One region of the Alcanivorax sp. 97CO-5 genome, then DNA from elsewhere that is predicted to be linked to it. Evidence: predicted binding sites of a transcription regulator. Region 1 holds the regulator's gene; each other region holds the start of a gene.
What was found. Region 1 encodes PhoB, which activates phosphate uptake and scavenging genes when phosphate is short. Its sites were predicted from a motif close to TGTCATANNNNTGTCANA; they were not measured.
Positions count from the first base shown of each region.

Region 2: a site for PhoB is predicted at 3,528-3,545, ahead of Y017_RS00605 (prolipoprotein diacylglyceryl transferase family protein). Genes of this name have one in related genera too.
Region 3: a site for PhoB is predicted at 5,022-5,039, ahead of Y017_RS03215 (alkaline phosphatase). Genes of this name have one in related genera too.

Region 1 covers NZ_KI965907.1:40,077-46,499, reverse strand. The annotation lists gene Y017_RS13630 (hypothetical protein) at 1-307, opposite strand, end outside; gene Y017_RS13625 (hypothetical protein) at 519-896, opposite strand; gene Y017_RS13620 (rubredoxin--NAD(+) reductase) at 1,058-2,206, opposite strand; gene rd (rubredoxin) at 2,256-2,420, opposite strand; gene Y017_RS13610 (chorismate lyase) at 2,657-3,271, shown strand; gene ubiA (4-hydroxybenzoate octaprenyltransferase) at 3,354-4,226, shown strand; gene phoB (phosphate regulon transcriptional regulator PhoB) at 4,552-5,256, shown strand; gene phoR (phosphate regulon sensor histidine kinase PhoR) at 5,347-6,423, shown strand, end outside.
Region 2 covers NZ_KI965877.1:125,365-131,787, reverse strand. The annotation lists gene modA (molybdate ABC transporter substrate-binding protein) at 1-598, shown strand, start outside; gene modB (molybdate ABC transporter permease subunit) at 588-1,274, shown strand; gene modC (molybdenum ABC transporter ATP-binding protein) at 1,271-2,347, shown strand; gene Y017_RS00605 (prolipoprotein diacylglyceryl transferase family protein) at 2,325-3,473, opposite strand; gene Y017_RS00600 (hypothetical protein) at 3,609-3,866, opposite strand; gene Y017_RS00595 (GMC oxidoreductase) at 4,090-5,658, shown strand; gene Y017_RS00590 (hypothetical protein) at 5,686-6,270, shown strand.
Region 3 covers NZ_KI965878.1:105,503-111,925, forward strand. The annotation lists gene rnr (ribonuclease R) at 1-511, opposite strand, end outside; tRNA gene Y017_RS03195 (tRNA-Leu) at 614-700, shown strand; gene Y017_RS03200 (hypothetical protein) at 787-1,029, shown strand; gene Y017_RS03205 (hypothetical protein) at 1,042-1,734, opposite strand; gene Y017_RS03210 (alkaline phosphatase) at 1,795-3,393, opposite strand; gene Y017_RS03215 (alkaline phosphatase) at 3,407-4,969, opposite strand; gene Y017_RS03220 (adenylosuccinate synthase) at 5,167-6,423, opposite strand, start outside.

The DNA of each region.
Region 1 (6,423 bases):
CGTCGCTATCTTTTACAGCCTGCTCAACCTTGCTTCGAAAATCCGCTGCCTGCCGGTTAGTTGCCGGCAACGTGGTGCTGCCTAAGGTGGTCTCCACCTTGCGCTTGGCCAGGCTCTTCTTTACTTGCTGTTCTACAGCAGCAGAGGCCACTGGGTTTTCTGACAGCACCAGCACATACAGGTGGGCAAAGCTCGGCCGTGGTTCGTCGGTTTTGGTTTGCCAGGTGGAATTGGTTTCGGTGGTGGTGGCGCAGGCCGCCAGCAATAGGAGCGAGCAGAATGCAAAAACACGTTGAGCCATCAACATATACCGTCCTTGAAGCAAATGGATTGGAGAGCGTTTGGCTACTGAGGCTCTCGGTTCAGGCCAGGGTCTTTGCCTGAGCGCGGCGGGTTGTGACGTTCCGCCTTTAGGGCCTGTGTCCTTTGGGTGCACGCGAGCTACAAGAGCTCCTTACGTGCGTAATCCAGCATGTAGCCTTAGGTTGCGCGCAAAGAGCAGAGTAAGGGGGCAGCGTTTACTTTTTGCCACCGGGCATGATGAATTTCATTAAAGTCATAAACCACATAAGCTGGCCCGGATCGCCTTCGATCTTGATATTACCGGCCTGCATGCCTTCCATGAACGCCATCTGGTTTTTGCCCGCTTCCTGCAAGGTGCGGAAGGCATAGCCTGCGTCTTTGAAATTTAGGGTTACCGTGGGCTTGCCGTGAATACCCGCCTTGGACACGACCTTGCCTGGCATGAAATGAAAACTGCGCGCCGGCTTGCCCGCGAAGGTGCGCCACTGCATCACCACATTGCGGTTCTCCAGCTGCTTTTGAAAGCCTGTGTTACGCCACGCCAACCAGCGTAACCGCCAACCAAGAACCAGCAATACCAGTGCAAATTTCATGAGAAATCCTTGTCTGTCAGGGGCAAGCGTCAAACTGCAATACGGAAATAGGCCATGCAAGCCAATGACTTCTATGGCTGTTCCATAGTGTAGCGCGGGGCAAGAGAATTCGTCTCGCTTACTTATCCCGCCCGCGCCCTGTCGCTAACAGCTTGTGGCTGTTACGGCATTATTGCCGGTAGTTCCTTGTTGAGCTTCATTTTCTCTTTGACCGCTTCACCGGTGAGCGCATAACCCAACAGGCTGCCATCCTTGCTACGGAACAGAGCCTGCACGGTATTACCCTCGGCTTCCACTTCCCAGGCGCCTTCGCTGCCTTCTGCAGCAGGGCATACCACTACTGGGCATGCCGGGGTTTTAATGGTTACCGGCATGACGCCGTAGCTGACTTCAGTGGTCTCACCCGCGAGGGTTTTTGCCAAGGCACGGGCAGACGCCATTAACGGTAGAACGTAGGGAAGCACATGGCCCTGCACCTCAGCGCAATCGCCCAGCGCATAGATATGCTCCGCGCTGGTACGCAGGCTCTTGTCGGTCAGGATGCCGCGATTGGTATCCAGCCCTGCTTCCTTGGCCAGGCTGATACGCGGGCGTAGACCGATAGCCGATAACACTACGTCGGACTCCAGTTGGCTACCATCGGACAATTCGGTCACCAACTGGCCGTTATCGCCATGATGTACCGCCTTGGCCAATGGGCCAAAGTGGAACTGCACGCCCAGATCCGCCAGCCCACGGCCCACCGCCTCTGAGGCTTGCTCAGGCAGTAGCAATGGTAGGCAACGGCCCATGGGCTCAACCAAAGATACCTTGAATCCGCCGTTGGATAAGTCGTTGGCGAATTCACAGCCGATCAGACCGCCGCCGAGGATGGTCACGGTCTTCTTGCCTTCCACGGCTGCTCGGAACTTACCGTAGTCCATTAGATCGTTGACGGAAAACACTTCGCCCACTGCATCGCCTTCCAGCGGCGGTGTCCAGGTGTCGGCACCCAGCGCCAGTACCAGTTTACTGTAGTCCAGGTGGTCATCGGGCAGCAGTACGCGCTTGTTAGCGGCATCAATGCCGGCTACATGCACGCCAGTGCGAACGTCAACATTAAGTTGCTCAGCCACTTTTTCCGGGGTGGCCATGCACAGGTCATCGGCGGTTTTCCCCTTGCTGAAGCCGGCAGACAACATAGGCTTGGAATAGTTACGACCGTCGTCTGCGGTGAGCATGACGATGGGGGTTTCTTTGTCCAGCTTGCGGAATTCCTTGACGGTGTTGAAACCGGCCAAGCCGGTGCCGACGATGACAATAGGATGCATGAGTAATCCTTAACAATTAATGGACAGGCGGAGTGACTGAGGTAGTGGTTTAAATTTCTACCATTTCAAAGTCGTCCTTGCCCACGCCGCAATCGGGGCAGACCCAATCTTCCGGCACGTTGTTCCAGGCGGTACCCGGCTCAATACCCTCATCGGGCAGACCTTCGGCTTCGTCATAGATGAAACCACACACTACACATTCCCACTTCTTCATTGTGAACCTCGTCAGGTAAAGTAAGCTCTTACTTACTGTGCTACATACAGGGCGTTCTCAGGGGGCGTTAACCTATCGGCGTAAGGCAAAAAAATCAATGCCAGCCGGCACCGTCTTACATAAGCTCAAGGTTGCTGTTCTCTGATTCCTGAAGCACTAGGGCGCCGCTTGCTCTACCGTAAGACATGGGCCATAGTCCTGCCGCCCGCGATAGTGCGCGATATCATGAGAGAGCCATGTTGCCTGCCGCCCTGCACCCCGATAGCCTTTGGCGCCCACTGGAACAGCTGGTACTGCCCCCGATTATTCGGGACTGGATGGCTGATCCAGACTCTCTGACACGGCGTCTCAAGCGCTACGGCCACTTCAGTGTGGTTCCCGGCCTACATGCTATTGCCTTGCCTCGAGCCGATGAACGGAGGCTGTTATCGCTGCCGGTAAGGCGCGCTGCATTGATCCGTGAAGTGACACTGCACCTGGATGATACCCCGGTGGTTGCTGCCCGCAGTGTGCTGCCGCTCACTAGCCTTGCCGGTGCAAACCGCTCCCTGGGGCACATGGGTAGCCGCTCCCTTGGCCTTGAACTGTATAACCGCCCGATCTGCCAGCGGGATCAGGTGTGGGCCCGACTCGCTTCGACTGACCAACATCATTCGCTATGCTGGGGTCGCCAATCGCGCTTTATCAAACGCGGCGCGCCCCTGCTGGTGGCGGAGTATTTTCTGCCCGCGCTGTGGGAGAAGCTGCACGTCGCACGTTGTGTGCAAGCGTCGTGGCTACACGACAAAGCTTATCTCTATGCATCTATTAGGGGAGAGCCAACGGACGCGGTGCGGTTGTCGCGTTTTTAATTGGTTATCCTCCTGGCTCGAGTCTTGAAACTTGTCGCTTGTCGTTTGAAACTCATCTTCGCCCTGACAACTCGGATGCCCCATGTTTGCCTTTGTTGAACAGCGTTACCCGACTCTCTGGCCCTACATTCAGTTAATGCGCCTTGATCGCCCCATCGGCACGCTGTTGCTGCTATGGCCCACGCTGTGGGCGGTATGGATTGCTGGGGCCGGTACGCCGAGCCTGACCGTTATTGTGGTTTTCTTTCTGGGCGTGGTGATCATGCGGGCGGCGGGGTGTGTGATTAATGACTTTGCCGATCGGAATTTCGATGGCGACGTAGAACGTACTCAGGGACGTCCGCTGGCCACCGGTGCACTCAGCGCCAAACAGGCTCTGGCCCTGTTTGGCGGCTTAGGTCTATTGGCTTTTGGGCTAGTGCTGTTTCTCAATGAGCTGACCTTTTGGCTGTCTTTCGGCGGCTTGGGCCTTGCAGTGCTTTATCCCTTTACCAAGCGTTTCACTTTTATGCCGCAGCTTTTCTTGGGCGCTGCCTTCAGCTGGGCCATCCCCATGGCGTTTGCCGCTGAAACCGGTGAAGTGCCGGAAATCGCTTGGCTGCTGTACGTGGCCAATGTGCTGTGGACGGTGGCCTACGACACTGAATACGCTATGTGTGACCGTGAAGATGACCTGAAACTAGGCATCAAAAGCACCGCCATCCTGTTTGGCGATGCCGACCGCCTGATGATCGCCATCCTTCAAGCCCTGACACTATTGGCATTGATTATGGTCGGCCACCGGCTGGGTTTTTCCTGGCCCTGGTACGCTGGTTTGGTTGGAATGAGCCTTAGCTTTGCCTTTCAGCACAGCTTGATCCGCTACCGTGAACGCTGGCCCAGCTTTCACGCATTTCTGAATAATCATTGGGCCGGAGCATGCGTGTTTATCGGGTTGTATTTTCAGTATTTTTGAATCGCTACAAGTCCCCTATAGCGGGGGTGTCTTAGAGTGCCACCTAATGGTGTTCGGCGCCGCGATTCAAGGGGGACGAAAGGGATAATTCGGTCCACCTGAGCGGCTAATCGAGGGCATATTATTACCGTATCTTAAGGCCTGGCGTGTGTTGTCGTTTGTGGCTTGGGGCTGTCGCCAGATGGTTGCAGGCCTTCCGTTCGTCTTAACCTGCGTTGTTGCGTGGCGGGGCTCTATCTGTCATACACATGTCATAAAAAAGCAATCTAATAGATAACATCCCGAGCGGCACACGCCACTCACAAGACAGGCAAGGAAGGAAGCCATGTCCCGAAACCGTATATTGATTGTTGATGACGAGCCCGCTATTCGTGAGATGGTCGCCGTCGCCCTTGAACTGGCCGATTTCGATGTGCTGGAGGCAGAGAATGCCCAACGTGGCCATGAGATCATCGTCGATGAGCGCCCGGATCTGGTGCTGCTGGATTGGATGCTGCCGTCGGTCACGGGTATCGAACTGGCCCGCCGGCTGAAGCGTGATGAGACTACCAACGAGGTGCCCATCATCATGCTCACTGCGAAAAGCGAAGAAGATAACAAGATTCAAGGGCTGGACGTTGGCGCCGATGATTACATCACCAAACCCTTCTCCACTCGTGAACTAATCTCCCGCATTAAAGCCGTGCTGCGGCGCGCGTCTAGTGTCGCGGCGGAAAAGGCCATTGAAGTAGAAGGTCTGTGCCTGGACCCGGTGAGTCACCGCATTAGCGCCAACGATTCTCCCGTGGACATGGGGCCCACCGAATACAGGCTGTTGGAATTTTTCATGAGCCACCAAGAGCGGGCCTATTCGCGCACCCAGCTACTGGACCAAGTATGGGGTGCTAACGTCTATGTGGAAGACCGTACCATCGACGTGCATATCCGCCGTCTGCGTAAGGCGCTGGCTCCCTTCGGCTACGATCGTTTTATTCAGACCGTGCGCGGTACCGGCTACCGGTTTTCAGTGAAATCGGCCAAGGCAGGTTGAGACGGCAGGCATGCGGCTGCCTATACTAGGCAGCGCCGTCGCCCCCCCCCGATACCGGCTAACGAGCAAAGTAATTGCGGTGGAATACCCATGAAAGCCAGCTTGGCCAAGGAAGTTAATCGCATTGCCGGCCTGATATTTCTGGCCGCTCTGGCTGCCCTGGCAGTGGGCCACACTTGGCCACTGCTGGTAGGGCTGGGGGGCTATATTATTTGGAGCACCCGGCAACTGTTCGCCCTGTACAGCTGGCTGGTGCGCGACGATCATACCGAGCCACCAGACAGTATCGGGCTGTGGGGTGAGTTTTATACCCGCCTTGAGCACTTGTTCCAAAAAGAACGTCGCGCCCAGGAAAACCTGCAAGGCATCATCCACCGCGCCCAACAGTCAGTGAACGCCCTTGACGATGTAGTCATCCTCATCGACCAACACGGTTATCTGGAATATTGGAACCATGCCGCCGAACGTGCCATGGGCTTTAATGCGAGCCAAGATCTGGGCCAGCCACTGACAAACCTGATCCGCCATCCTCGGTTTACCGGTTATCTAAGCAAAGGGGATTTTCAGGACCCGCTGGAAATCCCTTCACCGGTGAATGACAACCGTATCCTGCAGTTCCGCGTAACTGAGTTTGGTATCGGCGAACAATTATTGATTGCTCGTGACGTTACGCGGCTGCATCACTTGGAACAAATGCGCAAAGATTTTGTAGCCAATGTGAGCCATGAATTAAAGACGCCGCTTACCGTGCTCAAAGGCTACCTGGAAACCCTGCTCGATACCCTCCCGGAAGAACAGGCCCGTCTGCGTCGCGCATTGATGCAAATGGACAATCAATCCAACCGCATGGAAGCCCTAGTCGCCGATTTGTTATTACTGGCCCGATTAGAAGGAACGGAAGCTGACAGTGTACGTCAGGCGGTACCCGTTCATGGCATGCTTAATCGGATGAAAGAAAATGCGTTGGCTATAGGCAGCGACAAGGATCACCAGATCGAGCTGGATGTTCCTCTCGACGCACGCTTGATCGCCAATCCGGCTGAACTGGAAAGTGCCTTCGGCAATCTGATTACCAATGCAGTGAAATATACGCCGGCCAACGGCACCATCCGTATCCGTTGGTGGCAAGATTCTTGCGGCGCGCACTTTTCTGTCACAGACAACGGG
Region 2 (6,423 bases), on a different contig from region 1:
TCCGGCTGACCGGATTGGCGTGACGGTGGCGTCCACCGGCAAACTGGCGGCACAAATTCGCCAAGGCGCGCCCTACGATATCCTCCTCGCCGCGGACCAGCGTCGCCCTGAAGAACTGGCTGCGGACGGTTTTCTGGATTCTGCCTCCATTCGCACTTATGCCCTGGGTACTTTGGTGTTGTGGACACCCACTCGGGGCGTTTCGCTTGCCCCAGAGAACTTGCGCCAGGGCCATGTTCAGCCACTGGCCCTGGCCAATGCCCGCACGGCACCTTACGGGGTGGCGGCGGAATCGGCACTGCTGCATGTGAAACTGCCCCAGGGAGTGAAACGAGTTACCGCTGAAAACGTAGGCCAGAGCTATCATTTTGCCCACAGTGGTGCTGCCGCCGCAGCCTTTGTGGCATTGAGCCAAGTACAGCAGCAGGGCGGTAGCCAGTGGCGAGTGCCGGCGCATTGGTACGCGCCGATTGTTCAGCAGGGGGGGCTGCTAGGCAAGAATGATACTGCGCAGCGGTTTTATGATTTCCTTTTCAGCCCTCAAGCCCGAGCCCTAATTGAACAGGCAGGTTATCAGGTGCCCGATGATGCTTTCTGAGGGTGATTGGCTGGCGTTGAGTGTCAGTGTTCAGTTGGCGTTGCTGACCACGGTTATCCTGATCGTGATTTGCACACCGCTGGCCTGGTGGCTAGCGCGTCGCCGTTTGCCCGGCCAAGCATTGCTGGAGGCCGTGTTGGCGCTACCTTTGGTATTGCCCCCCTCGGTGTTGGGATTTTATTTGTTGATCGGATTGGGGCCGAATGGGCCTGGGGGCTGGTTGGCTAATGTGGTTGAACAACGCTCGCTGGCCTTCACTTTTACCGGGCTGGTGGTGGGGTCGGTGGTGTATTCCTTGCCCTTTGTTCTGCAGCCGCTAAAGAATGCGTTTTCCGCTATCGACTCCAAACAGTTGGATATGGCTGCAGTGACGGGTGCCGGGCCACGGGATCGATTCCTCTCTCTGGTATTGCCCCAGTGCCGGGAAGGGTATGTCTCTGCGGCGATTCTGGGCTTCGCCCATACCTTAGGCGAGTTTGGTGTGGTGCTGATGATTGGTGGCAGCCTGTCCGGACAAACCCGGGTAGCCTCGGTGGCGCTGTATGAGCATGTGGAAGCGGGGGATTATGTTAGTGCTCATCGGCTTGCCGCGGTTCTGCTTGGCCTGTCGTTGTTGCTGCTGTGGGGGCTGTTCCGCTGGCAGCGTGGCCGTTCCGGCCCAGGAGCCATGCCATGAGTCTGGCGTTGTCGATACGCGGGCGGCGTGGTGCTTTCCAGCTGCAAGTGGATGCCACCCTGCAACCCGAGGGGGTTACCGTGCTGTTCGGCGCTTCCGGTGCAGGCAAGAGTTCGTTGCTGCGCATGGTGGCAGGGCTAGACCCATGCGAAGGCACGATCCGTTTTTCCGATCAGCTGTGGCGGTCTTCGGGGCTGTCGTCTGAGCGTAAAAACGATGTGGATTTGGCGGTTTGGCAGCGGCCCATCGGCATGATGTTTCAGCAACCCACGCTGTTTCACCACCTTACCGTGCAGGGCAATCTGAACTATGTGGCGCGGCGGCGGCGCAGCCCTATTGGGCAGGTGGAACAGGTGATCAAACAGACCGGTATTGCGCCGTTGCTGTCGCGTCGCGTGGACGGTTTGTCTGGCGGAGAGAGCCAGCGAGTGGCACTTGCCCGGGCTTTGTTGGGCACACCCCGGTTGTTGCTTCTGGACGAGCCGCTCTCGGCTCTCGGGGAGGAGCACAAGCAGGGATTACTGGATCTGATTGCCTTGGCGGCGCAAACGGTGCCGGTGCTGTATGTCACACATAATATGGATGAGCTGCTACGTCTGGCAGACCAGGTCTGGCTGATGGAGCAGGGCCGGGTGGTTGCTCAGGGGCCGGTCGGCCAGGAGCTGTCACGGCTGGATGGTGTGTTGGCTCAACGCGCGGATGCAACCGCTTTACTGGCTGGCGAGGTGGGGAGCTATGTCAGAGAAGATCACTTGCAGGGCATAAGAGTGGGTAGCCACACCCTGTGGCTACCTGGTCTCCAGCGGCTGACTCCTGGCGAGCCGGTGCGGCTGCGGATTGCTGCCCGAGATGTAAGCCTGTGCCTTAGCGCGCCCAACGACAGCAGCATCCTCAATATATTGCCTGCTCAGGTGGTTGGCCTGCGCGATGTGGGTCCTGGGCAATGCCTGGTCCAACTTCGCCTGGCTGGCCAGTGTATTTTGGCGCGTATTTCCGGTCGCTCTGCACGTCAGCTTTCGCTGTTTCCTGGCACCGATCTTTATGCACAGATCAAAGCCGTGGCACTGGTGTAGTGGCGCCTGGGGGGCTGTTGCGCTGCGCGGGCTTAGCACAATGTTTATGCTTTTGCTCGCAACCCGCCTGGCTCCGCCAGTCGGCCGCTAGGCCGAAGCGAAGCTCCCCGGTGGTAATGGTGCTGGTGCCGGAGAAGAAGAACATGATTACCGTGATCAATTGCAGAGCCAAGATCACCCCCGGCGACCACAAGCTGGCCAGCCCCATGGCGAGTAGAGGCTGCAAATCGCCATGGCTAGGCAGTGCAATGCTAATGGCCACCCCGTACAGGGCGGCCAGTAAAGCCATCAGCTGGTACACCGAGAACAGGGTACTGCCACCGCGATAATCCGCCCGCAACGTTTCTGAATAGACTCGCCACAGTTGGCTACCCACCAGACTCAAAGCAAAAGCCAGCGCAAATAGCTGGTGAAAAAACAGGGCACAGCAAAATAAAGCCAATGCGGTATAAATCACGCAGGTCACCGCTTGTATGGGGATCACTTTGACGGCTTCCATTTCGCCTGCAAACGCAATTTTCTTGGTTTTGCCGATGAAGACATGATTCAGCGTAGCAAACATGCGCTGAGCCCAGAGTGGTGCATCGTGTAATGCTTTTCCGTAGCAACAGCCGAAACTGATGCAGGCCAGCCGCCCGATACCTTCCCCCATTACATAGGCAATGGACATCGCGGCAAGCATGGGCAGGGTGGGTAGTGGCGTATCCCACCAATGTTGGCTGGCCTTGTCGGCAAGCCAGAGAAAAATGGGCGCAATAATGATGCCGACAAAACTGGCGCCACCAACGGTAAAACCGTGACGGTTTTTCTCTACTAGGGTGGCGATAATTTTCGCCGCCGGGAGGCAGATGATGAGAACGCCTAGGGTGAGAGCAAGGCTGGTTACCAACGACACACCGGCAGAGGCCGTTAACAGGATGAACGTGGCGACACCGAGGCCTCCGGCCAAGCCAGTAAACAAGCCGTAGAAAGTCAGGTTAAGCCCTTGCCAAGAACCATTGTGGTTTTTCTTCAGTGGTAGTGAAGCAACAAACTGCCAACGTTCCTCCGGTAAATGACGAAACAGTAGGCGAAACCCAAGCCCGAACAGCAGGGCACAGACAAGCAAAAACAGATCCGCAGCCATTAGCTAGCTCCTTCGACGGTTTTGGCCAACACTGCGGGTATAAGGGGGCGAAGGAATGACAGAGCGATGACGCTTCAGTGACAGCGATGCGGGTGTGTAAAAGAGAGGAAGAAAGGGCAATATAAAGGAGGCTAATCAGTCACGGTTACGCAGAAAACTCTCAGCGGCCTGAACGATTAATTCGGTGACAGAGCGGTCTTCCATCAATGCCTGCATTTTTAAGCGTTTATGAAGATCGGCAGGAATGTCCGCAGTCAGGCGGCGGTAACCTTCACGAACGGCACCCTGACGCGGTGTTCTCTGGCGCGACGCGCTGGTCACTTTTGGGGGGGTAGCAGCTCGCTTACGCGGGCGGGCTTTCTCTTCGAGAGTAACGAAATCAATCTGTTCCATGGGGGCTGCTGTGGGCCGGCAAAGATGCCGATCAGGGTACTGGAAAGTGCTGTAAATAGACAGGATTGGTACTTAAATTTATAGTGCAAAAAATAGTACAAAAGATGATTGCAATGTTTGTATGACCACGGGGCCTCTGCAAAACACGATGCATGCTAAGCATGGCAGAGATCTTGTAATGGGGGCAGAGGGCAGGTTCAAAAAATAAAACACTGGGGACAACATGGAAAACGTGGATGTGCTGGTCATCGGCAGTGGTTTCGGGGGCGCTGTAATGGCATGTCGGTTAGCAGAGAAGGGCCGTAAGGTTGTCGTGCTGGAGCGGGGACGACGCTGGCTGCCTAGTGATTACCCCTCTGTTTCACAGAAAGACTGGTTCTGGGATGAAGCGGAACCGGAAAAACAAAATGGATGGGTCGATTTCCGCAATTTCGGCGATATGAGCATTGCCATGGGCGCAGGCGTTGGCGGTGGGTCGTTGATCTATGCCAATGTAAGCATTGAGGCTAAACCAGAAGCGTTCGACCAAGGTTGGCCGCAAGCGATTAATTATGCCACCTTGAAGCCTTACTATGACATCACTGGAGTGATGCTCAATGTTCAGACCTTGCCCGCCAGCCAGTGGACGCCCCGAACCCATTTGATGAAAGAGGCGGCAGATGCGGTAGGTGCGGGGGATCGATTCACGGTGCTGCCCCAGGCAATTACATTCGATCCGGATTGGCGAGCGGAAAACGACGACTCTTTCGATTATCGCCACAGTAAGATGTGGGTAAATGCCCAGGGAAAGCAGCAGGGTACTTGCACCCATTGTGGCAATTGTGATTTGGGGTGTCCGGTTAAGGCCAAAAACACCTTGGATCTTAATTATCTGGCAGCGGCAGAAAGCGCTGGTGCGCAGATCCGTCCATTGCATCACGTGCGTACCATTCGCCCGCTGGCGTCAGGAGGTTTTGAGGTGCGCGCCATGGATCTGGACGCGCGTGGCTGGCGAGTCTTTAAGGCCAATAAAGTGATTGTGGCCGCTGGCTCCCTGGGCTCCACTGAACTGTTGCTGCGTTGTCGAGATCAATACAAAACGCTACCAAAGTTAAGCCGTAAACTGGGGCATAACTGGAGCAGTAACGGCGACTTTGCCACGGCGGCGTTCTACGATGATCGACAGATTTCACCCACCCGGGGGCCAACCATCACCAGTGCTATCGATTACTTGGATGGATCGGATAACGGTGCCCGTTATTTTGTAGAAGACGGCGGTCTTCCGGATATTCTTGGAAGCTGGCTGGAGCGATTGGGCAAACAGCCTCGCTTTAGTAGCACACGGTTAGGAGCCGCGATGCTCAAGTATGGCGATAGCAGTAACCCCTTTGGGAAAATGATGCCCTGGTTTGGTCAGGCCATGGATGAACCGGGCGGTACTTTTTCCTTGGGGCGGCGTTGGTATTGGCCCTGGAAGCGTGAGCACCTGAAACTGCGTTGGGACTACCGCAAGGCAGAAAAAGCCGTGCAAGGCCTGGCCGATCGCCATTTAGCGCTAACGGCGGCCACTGGCGGTAGCCCGATGGCTCCAGTCACCTGGAGCTGGTTCAAGAATTTGGTTACCCCGCACCCTCTGGGCGGCTGCAATATGGCGGACTCTGTGGAACAGGGGGTGGTGAATCATGCCGGGGAAGTGTTCAATTACCCTGATCTCTATGTGATAGATGGCGCCATGGTGCCGCGGGCACTGGGCTTAAACCCGTCCCGGACCATCGCAGCACTGGCGGAATATTGTGCGGCTCAGATGGACTAAATTCCCAGAGAGGAGTAACGCAGAAGCATGAGTGATGCCCGTTTCCATATCGTGTTTTCCGGGAAGTTGGTCGGCGGCGCCGATTTATCCACGGTGAAGAGTAACCTGGCACGGTTGTTCAAAATGGATAATGCTCGGGTGGAGAGGTTGTTTTCGGCTCAGCCGGTGGTGATCAAGAAAAACACCGATCAGGCTACCGCCATGAAGTTTCGGGCGCTTATGAAGCAAGCGGGCGCTGAATGCGAAATCAGGCCGGTGGCTGTGCAGTCAGCTCCCGAATTGGCAGCAGCACCGGTGCCTTCGTCGGGAATGCCGGCCACATCGGTTGAGTCCTACCGGTCAGCCGGTGAGGCCCGTATCCCAAGTGCGGGCTCAGGCGGCTTGGAGACAGTAGGAACCATTCGTACCGGAGGTACCGGTTTTTCAGGTGCCTTTTCGGTAGCAGATGTGGGGGAAAACTTGAATAACGCGGAACATGCGCCGCCTCCAGCGGCACCGGATGTCAGTCATTTGAGTATGGCGCCGCCAGGGGAAAGGCTGGGGCAGCCAACTGGCGTGGCGCCTCCGGCGCAACCCGACATCCGTCATCTGTCACTCAAAGACAACGAGTGACACGTAATGCCAGGATTCGCCTCGCATTGCGAGGGCGCTAACGTTGCCTGCAAGTTGATGTTGCTCGGGTTCGGGTTCATCTCATTGAGTGGGTCGAGTCGCTTGTGGCGACCTTCTTGTACTGGATCACGCACGTTACGCTTGATTGCATTG
Region 3 (6,423 bases), on a different contig from region 1:
CAATAAAGCTGATTCCCGCTTCCCGGGAATAACGACCGATCACTTCGGTGGCCACCCGTTCGGTGATCTCAACGATGCGGGCCTCTTTCTTGCCAAAGCGGTTATAGCCCGCGTTGCTGACCAGCACCCGGTCACCGTCCATGACGTTTTCCATCTGCCGGGGCGCTAGAAACAGGTCGCCTTGCGTTTTGTCGTCAGGAATCAAAAAGCCAAAGCCATCTTTATGGCCTTGCACTCGACCGGCAATAAGGTCCATACGAGACACCACGCCGACTTTACCGTTGCGGTTCTGAACCAGCTGAGCGTCACGAAGCATGGCCTTGATACGACGATCCAGTCCGACTTCCCCCTCTTCATCCACTTCCAGTAGCTGAGCCAACAGCTCAAACGACAGGGGCTTACCCTGATCATTGAGCACATCCAGAATCAGCTCCCGGCTGGGAACGGGGTTCTCGTACTTTTCCGCCTCTCGGTCGGCATGGGGATCGCTATAGCGTTTCTTTGAGGTCATCGAAGGTTTTTTTGAAAAGGAATTTGACATTGGGCCATCATATACTAGAATGCACCCGCTTTCGCGATGAACGGCTAATAAATTTAGTCAATGCATAGCAAAGCCGAGGTGGTGAAATTGGTAGACACGCTAGCTTCAGGTGCTAGTGCTCGCAAGGGCGTGGAGGTTCAAGTCCTCTCCTCGGCACCAATTAAGAAAGAGGGCTCCCAAGCGGGGGCCCTTTTTCGTTTCAGCCCCGGCCTAGCCCCTCTCAATCACTGATAGCGCAGGTCAATATGACACTCCTTCGCCCCGTGATCGCTGCACTTGTGCTGGCCTGTGGCCTGGCCCTGGCCCCCGTGGCCACCTACGCCAAACCGGACAATACGGTGCAAGCCACCGAATCCGTCCACCCGGCCATTCAGCAGGCCGATGCTCACCGGGAGAAAGAAGCCCGCCGCAAACGCTACCTGCTGTTTTTCCCCATCGCCGTGGTCGGCGTCACCGTGGCACTGATTGTGATTACCCGCCGCAAATAAACGCCACCATACTCAGTGGTGGTGTGCTCCTCCCTGCATCGGCTTACCGTCTGCCTGATAGAAGCCACTGGCGCCATGCTCGACAAACCCCAGTGCAATCATTTTCCGCAGGAAAGAATCGGCTTCATTATCGCCAACATCAGCGAAATCGGTACTGGGCCATTCGCGCCACCGATCAAACGTATCACTCATTGATGCTCGCTGAAGAGACACCAGCTGCCATTGCTGGGCCGCATCCGCCACCCGGGCAGGCACGCCCGCCTGCTCCAGCCACAGCACCTGCCCATGCTCCCCATTCTGATATGCCCGCACCGGGCACCCCAACACAACGGCATCACCGCCTTCCACTCGGGCAAAGCCAGCCTCTTCAGGCTGCGGCCAGCCGGTTACACCCTGCCAACGGGTTTCCTTCCCCAACGCCCGCAGATCGCCTGCCGGATACCAGATGGAACGCTCATAGCCGGGAAAAGAGCGCAGCAGCGATGCACTTTCTGCTTCTTTCTTCCAGACGCTGATCACATCCCCACGCTGCCAGGCCACTTGGTTACCGGAACGATAAAAATCCACCTGGTGACGACCTCCTTCTGAGAAAACCTGATAACGGGCATGCAACACCTGCCCTTCTCCTTGAAGGGAACCGCCAACACATTGTGCGCAAGCCTCACTCGCCAGCACCAATCCCATCAACACCCATACGATTTTCATTTTTGCACTCCATAAAAAACGGGCCCCCTGACGGACGCCCGTAAATATTGCAGGGAGATATTATTCCGGCAACAAACCACCAGCGTGGGCCATTACGTGGAAGATCAGGCTTTGCTCATTGGTCCCCGTCAACAGATGCGCCCCAGGGCCTCGCGCCCAGACACCCACATCCTCCCCGGCATGGGTCTCGCTACCTAATGGCACCAGCGCTTCCTGGTGATAACCGGAAGCCTCGGTGTCCACCGCCGTCAAATCCTTACGGCCGACATCCGGGACACCGCCATAAACCGCGTCAGCGTCGGTTTCATTCCCCAGATCGGCAAAACCCAAACCATTGGTATAACCCAGTGTGGTATAGGGCATATTATCTGACGCCAGCGTCGGGGCGCTTTCCGGCTCACCGCTGCCATCATTGGTCACCACCTTACCGAGAATTGGATTCCCCCGAGTGGGGTAGCCCGCAATAGTGAACACATGGCTGTGGTCGGCGGTCACGATAATCAAGGTGTCTTCCGCATTGGTCTTGTCCATGGCAGCTTGCACCGCATTGGAAAACTCCACCGCATCGGTCAACGCGTTATAGGCACTGCCAGCATGGTGACCGTGATCAATACGGCCGGACTCCACCATCAGGAAATATCCGTCCTCATTCCGGGAAAGCACATCAATGCTTTTTTCCGTCATCTCTGTCAGAGAGGGCTCATCCTTGGCATTCGCAGTTCGGTCTGCGTCGTAGCTCATATGGCTACTGGTAAACAAACCCAGTACCTGCCCCACCGTGGCTGCATCCACCGCACCAAGCTCGGCACCGGTTTCCACATAGGACCCGGAAGGGTGTGCGGTTTTCCATTCTGCCGTCAGGTCGCGGCCATCGGTACGCTTACCGCCATCGGCGTTCGGAATAAAATGACGGCGACCGCCCCCCATCACCACATCTATACCATCGCCTACATCAAACGAGACCAACTGATCGGCGATATCCTTGCAACCACTGGTGGCTGCTTCTGCCGTCAACCCATCATCCGATTCCCAGTTACGTTCCGGGCTTTTCGCATAGGTTGCCGCCGGGGTAGCGTGGGTAATACGTGCAGTAGAGATGATCCCCGTGCTTTTCCCCATATCTTCCGCCAGCTCCAGAGCAGTCACCAGCTCCTTACCTTGACTGGAAGCACAATCAGCCCGCACCACTTCTTCACTGACACCGAGTACGCCAGCTTTGGTTTTTACACCGCTCATCATGGCAGTCATGGTGCCAGCCGAATCCGGGGTCTGCTGGTTGGTATTGTAGGTCTTCACCAAACCGGTGAAGGGCATTTTTTCAAAGCTGAGCTGGTACTCTTCCCCGTCAAGCCCCTGCATTTGCCCTGCCAGGATTCGCGCTGCAGTGACGGTGGAGATGCCCATGCCGTCGCCCACAAAAAGAATCACATTTTTCGCCGCACCCGTGGCGTTAACGACCTCTCGCTGGGCGGCAGCATCCACCTTCGCTTCAGCTTGGGTGTACCACTCACTGGAAAGCTGATCACTACTGAAGGACAGCGAATTTTCCCCTCCGGTGTCACCACCACCAGCAGTGCCGTCATTGTTACTATCGCTACCACCACAGCCGTAGAGCAGTGTCGAGGCCGAGATTGCCAGAACCAAAGATTTCATTTTCATTGTCATGCTCCTTTTATTCGGCCGGGGTCAGCGCTGTGGCGCGGGTCATGATATGGAACAAGGCGTTCTGCTCCATGTTGCCCTGCACCAGCCAGGAATCAGCACCGATAGCGTGCAGGGAAATGTCTTCACCCGCGTGGGTTTCAGAACCCATGGGCACAAGCGCTTCCTGGTGATAACCCGGCGTTTCAGTATCCACACCGCTCAGATCCTGACGACCACTCAGGGGTGCGCTGGCATAACGCGCATCAGCATCGGTTTCCGCGCCCAAATCCGCATAGCCAAGGCCATTGGTATAACCCAGCGTGGTGTAAGCGTTGCCGTCGGCATCACCGGTGGGAGCCGCTTCCGGAGCGCCCGCGCCATCATTGGTGACGACTTTGCCCAGAATGGGATTGCCTTTGGTCGGGTAGCCGGCAATGGTAAAGACATGGCTATGATCTGCCGTCACCAGAATCAGGGTTTCATCCAGATCCACCTTGTCGACCACAGCCTGAACCGCGTCGGAAAATGCCACTGCATCGTGCAGAGCATTGTAGGCATTGCCAGCATGGTGAGCGTGGTCAATACGGCCGCTTTCCACCATTAGAAAATAGCCTTCTTCATTTTTTTTCAGCACATCAACGGCCGCGACCGCCATGCTGCCAATGGTGGGCTCATCCGCACCACTGGCCTGCCGGTCTGCGTCGTAACTCATGTGAGAAGAAGTGAACAGGCCCATTAGCTTGTCGACATTGGCCAGGTCTGCCGTGGCCAACTCATTACCGGTTTCTACATACAGGGCTGAGCTATCAGAATCCTCATAGCGGTCCTGCCATTCCTGTGTCAGGTCACGGCTGTCCGCACGCTTGCCGCCATCGGCAGCAGGAAGGAAATGGCGCCGCCCTCCCCCCAGCACCACATCGATACCGTCGCCTAAATCGTAGGACACCAACTGATCCGCAATATCCTTGCAGCCATTGGTTTTTGCTTCATCGGTAAGGCTGTCATCGGATTCCCAGTTACGCTCCGGAACATGGGCATAAGTGGCGGCCGGCGTAGCATGAGTGACCCGGGCAGTACTCACCACCCCGGTTGACCGACCAGTGGCTTCCATCAGGTCCAGAAAGGTGTGCAGCTCGTTGCCCTGGGAAGAGGCGCAATCGCCACGCAGGCCATCACTACTGATATTGATCATGCCGGCTTTATTCTTGATCCCGCTCATCATGGCGGTCATGGTGCCAGCGGAATCCGGGGTCTGCTGGTTAGTGTTATAGGTTTTGACCAGCGCGCTGTAGGGGAACTGTTCGAAAGACAACAGGTTCTCTTCCCCATCATTGCCATCCAGCTGCCCTTGCAGGATTCGCGCAGCCGTTAGGGTGGAAATCCCCATGCCGTCACCCACAAACAGGACCACGTTTTTAGCTTTTACGTCATTGCGTTCCTGAGCCATTTTCTCAGTAACCTGAGACTGACCATCAGCAAACCACTGGCTGGATGTCTGATAAGAGGGCACGGACACGCTGGCGCCATGAGCAGCAGTAACAATCCCTGCTGCAAGGCCGGTCAGCGCCACCCGCAAAATGCGTTTGGACATGACAAATCCCCGATATTCGATGAATGAACGAGACACCATCTAACCGGGATTTTGTTGCATTTTGATCACAGGGAATCGACAACTTTGTGATTTGTGAACAGGCTTCAATTATTAGGAGAAAGAATTTGAACGAGGGTTAAAAGCCATAAAAAAGGCGACCGAAGCCACCCTTTTTGTCGTTCCTTTACGGAAACTCGTTACGAAAACGGGTGCCGCTTGATGATGGTTTCCACCCGGTCCGGGCCAGTGGAAATAATGTCGATGGGCGCGCCGGTGATTTCCTCGATGCGCTGCAGGTAAGCCTTGGCGTTGGCCGGCAGATCGTCTTCCGACTTCACGCCCAGGGTGGATTCACTCCAGCCCGGCAGGCTTTCGTAAACCGGCTTCACTTCTTCGTAGCTATCCGCATCCCAGGCGCACTCCAGCGAGTTGCCGGCCGCATCCTGGTAGCCCACACAGATGTTGATCTCTTCCAGGCCATCCAGCACATCCAGCTTGGTTAGGCACAGGCCTGTAATGGAGTTAATCTGGATGGAGCGCTTCAGCGCCACCGCATCGAACCACCCGCAACGGCGAGCACGGCCCGTGGTAGAACCAAATTCGTGCCCCTTCTCGGCCAGGTAGCGGCCATTCTCGTCGAACAACTCAGTAGGGAACGGGCCACTCCCCACCCGGGTGGTGTAGGCCTTGGTAATACCCAGCACATAATCTAGGTACAGAGGACCAAACCCGGTGCCGGTAGCGGTACCGCCAGCGGTGGTATTGGAGCTGGTGACATAAGGGTAGGTGCCGTGGTCGATATCCAGCAGGGTGCCCTGGGCTCCTTCGAACATGATATTTTCGCCGCGCTCACGGGCGCCGTGCAGCACCGCCGTCACGTCAGTCACCATGCTGCGAACGTCTTCGCCCAGCTGCAAGGTGTCATCCAGGGTTTTCTGGAAATCCACCGGCTCGGCATTGTAATAGCTGCGCAGAACAAAGTTGTGGTAATCCATCACTTCGCCCAGCTTAGCGGCAAACAGCTCACGCTGGTACACATCACCCAGGCGCAAGCCCCGACGAGCCACCTTGTCTTCATAGGCCGGGCCGATGCCCCGGCCCGTGGTGCCTATTTTCTTGTTGCCACGGGCCGCTTCCCGAGCCTGATCTAGAGCCACGTGCACAGGCAAGATCAGCGGGCAGGAGGCGGACAAACGCAGGCGATCGCGAACAGGAACACCCTGATCTTCCAGGCCACCAATTTCCTTAAGCAAGGCTTCCAGAGAAAGCACCACGCCGTTACCGATCAGGCACTGCACATCTTCACGAAGAATGCCTGACGGAATCAGGTGCAGGACCGTTTTCTTGCCATCGATCACCAGGGTATGGCCGGCGTTATGGCCACCCTGAAAGCGGGCGACCAATGAGGCCTGATCGGTAAGCAGATCGACGATTTTGCCTTTGCCTTCATCACC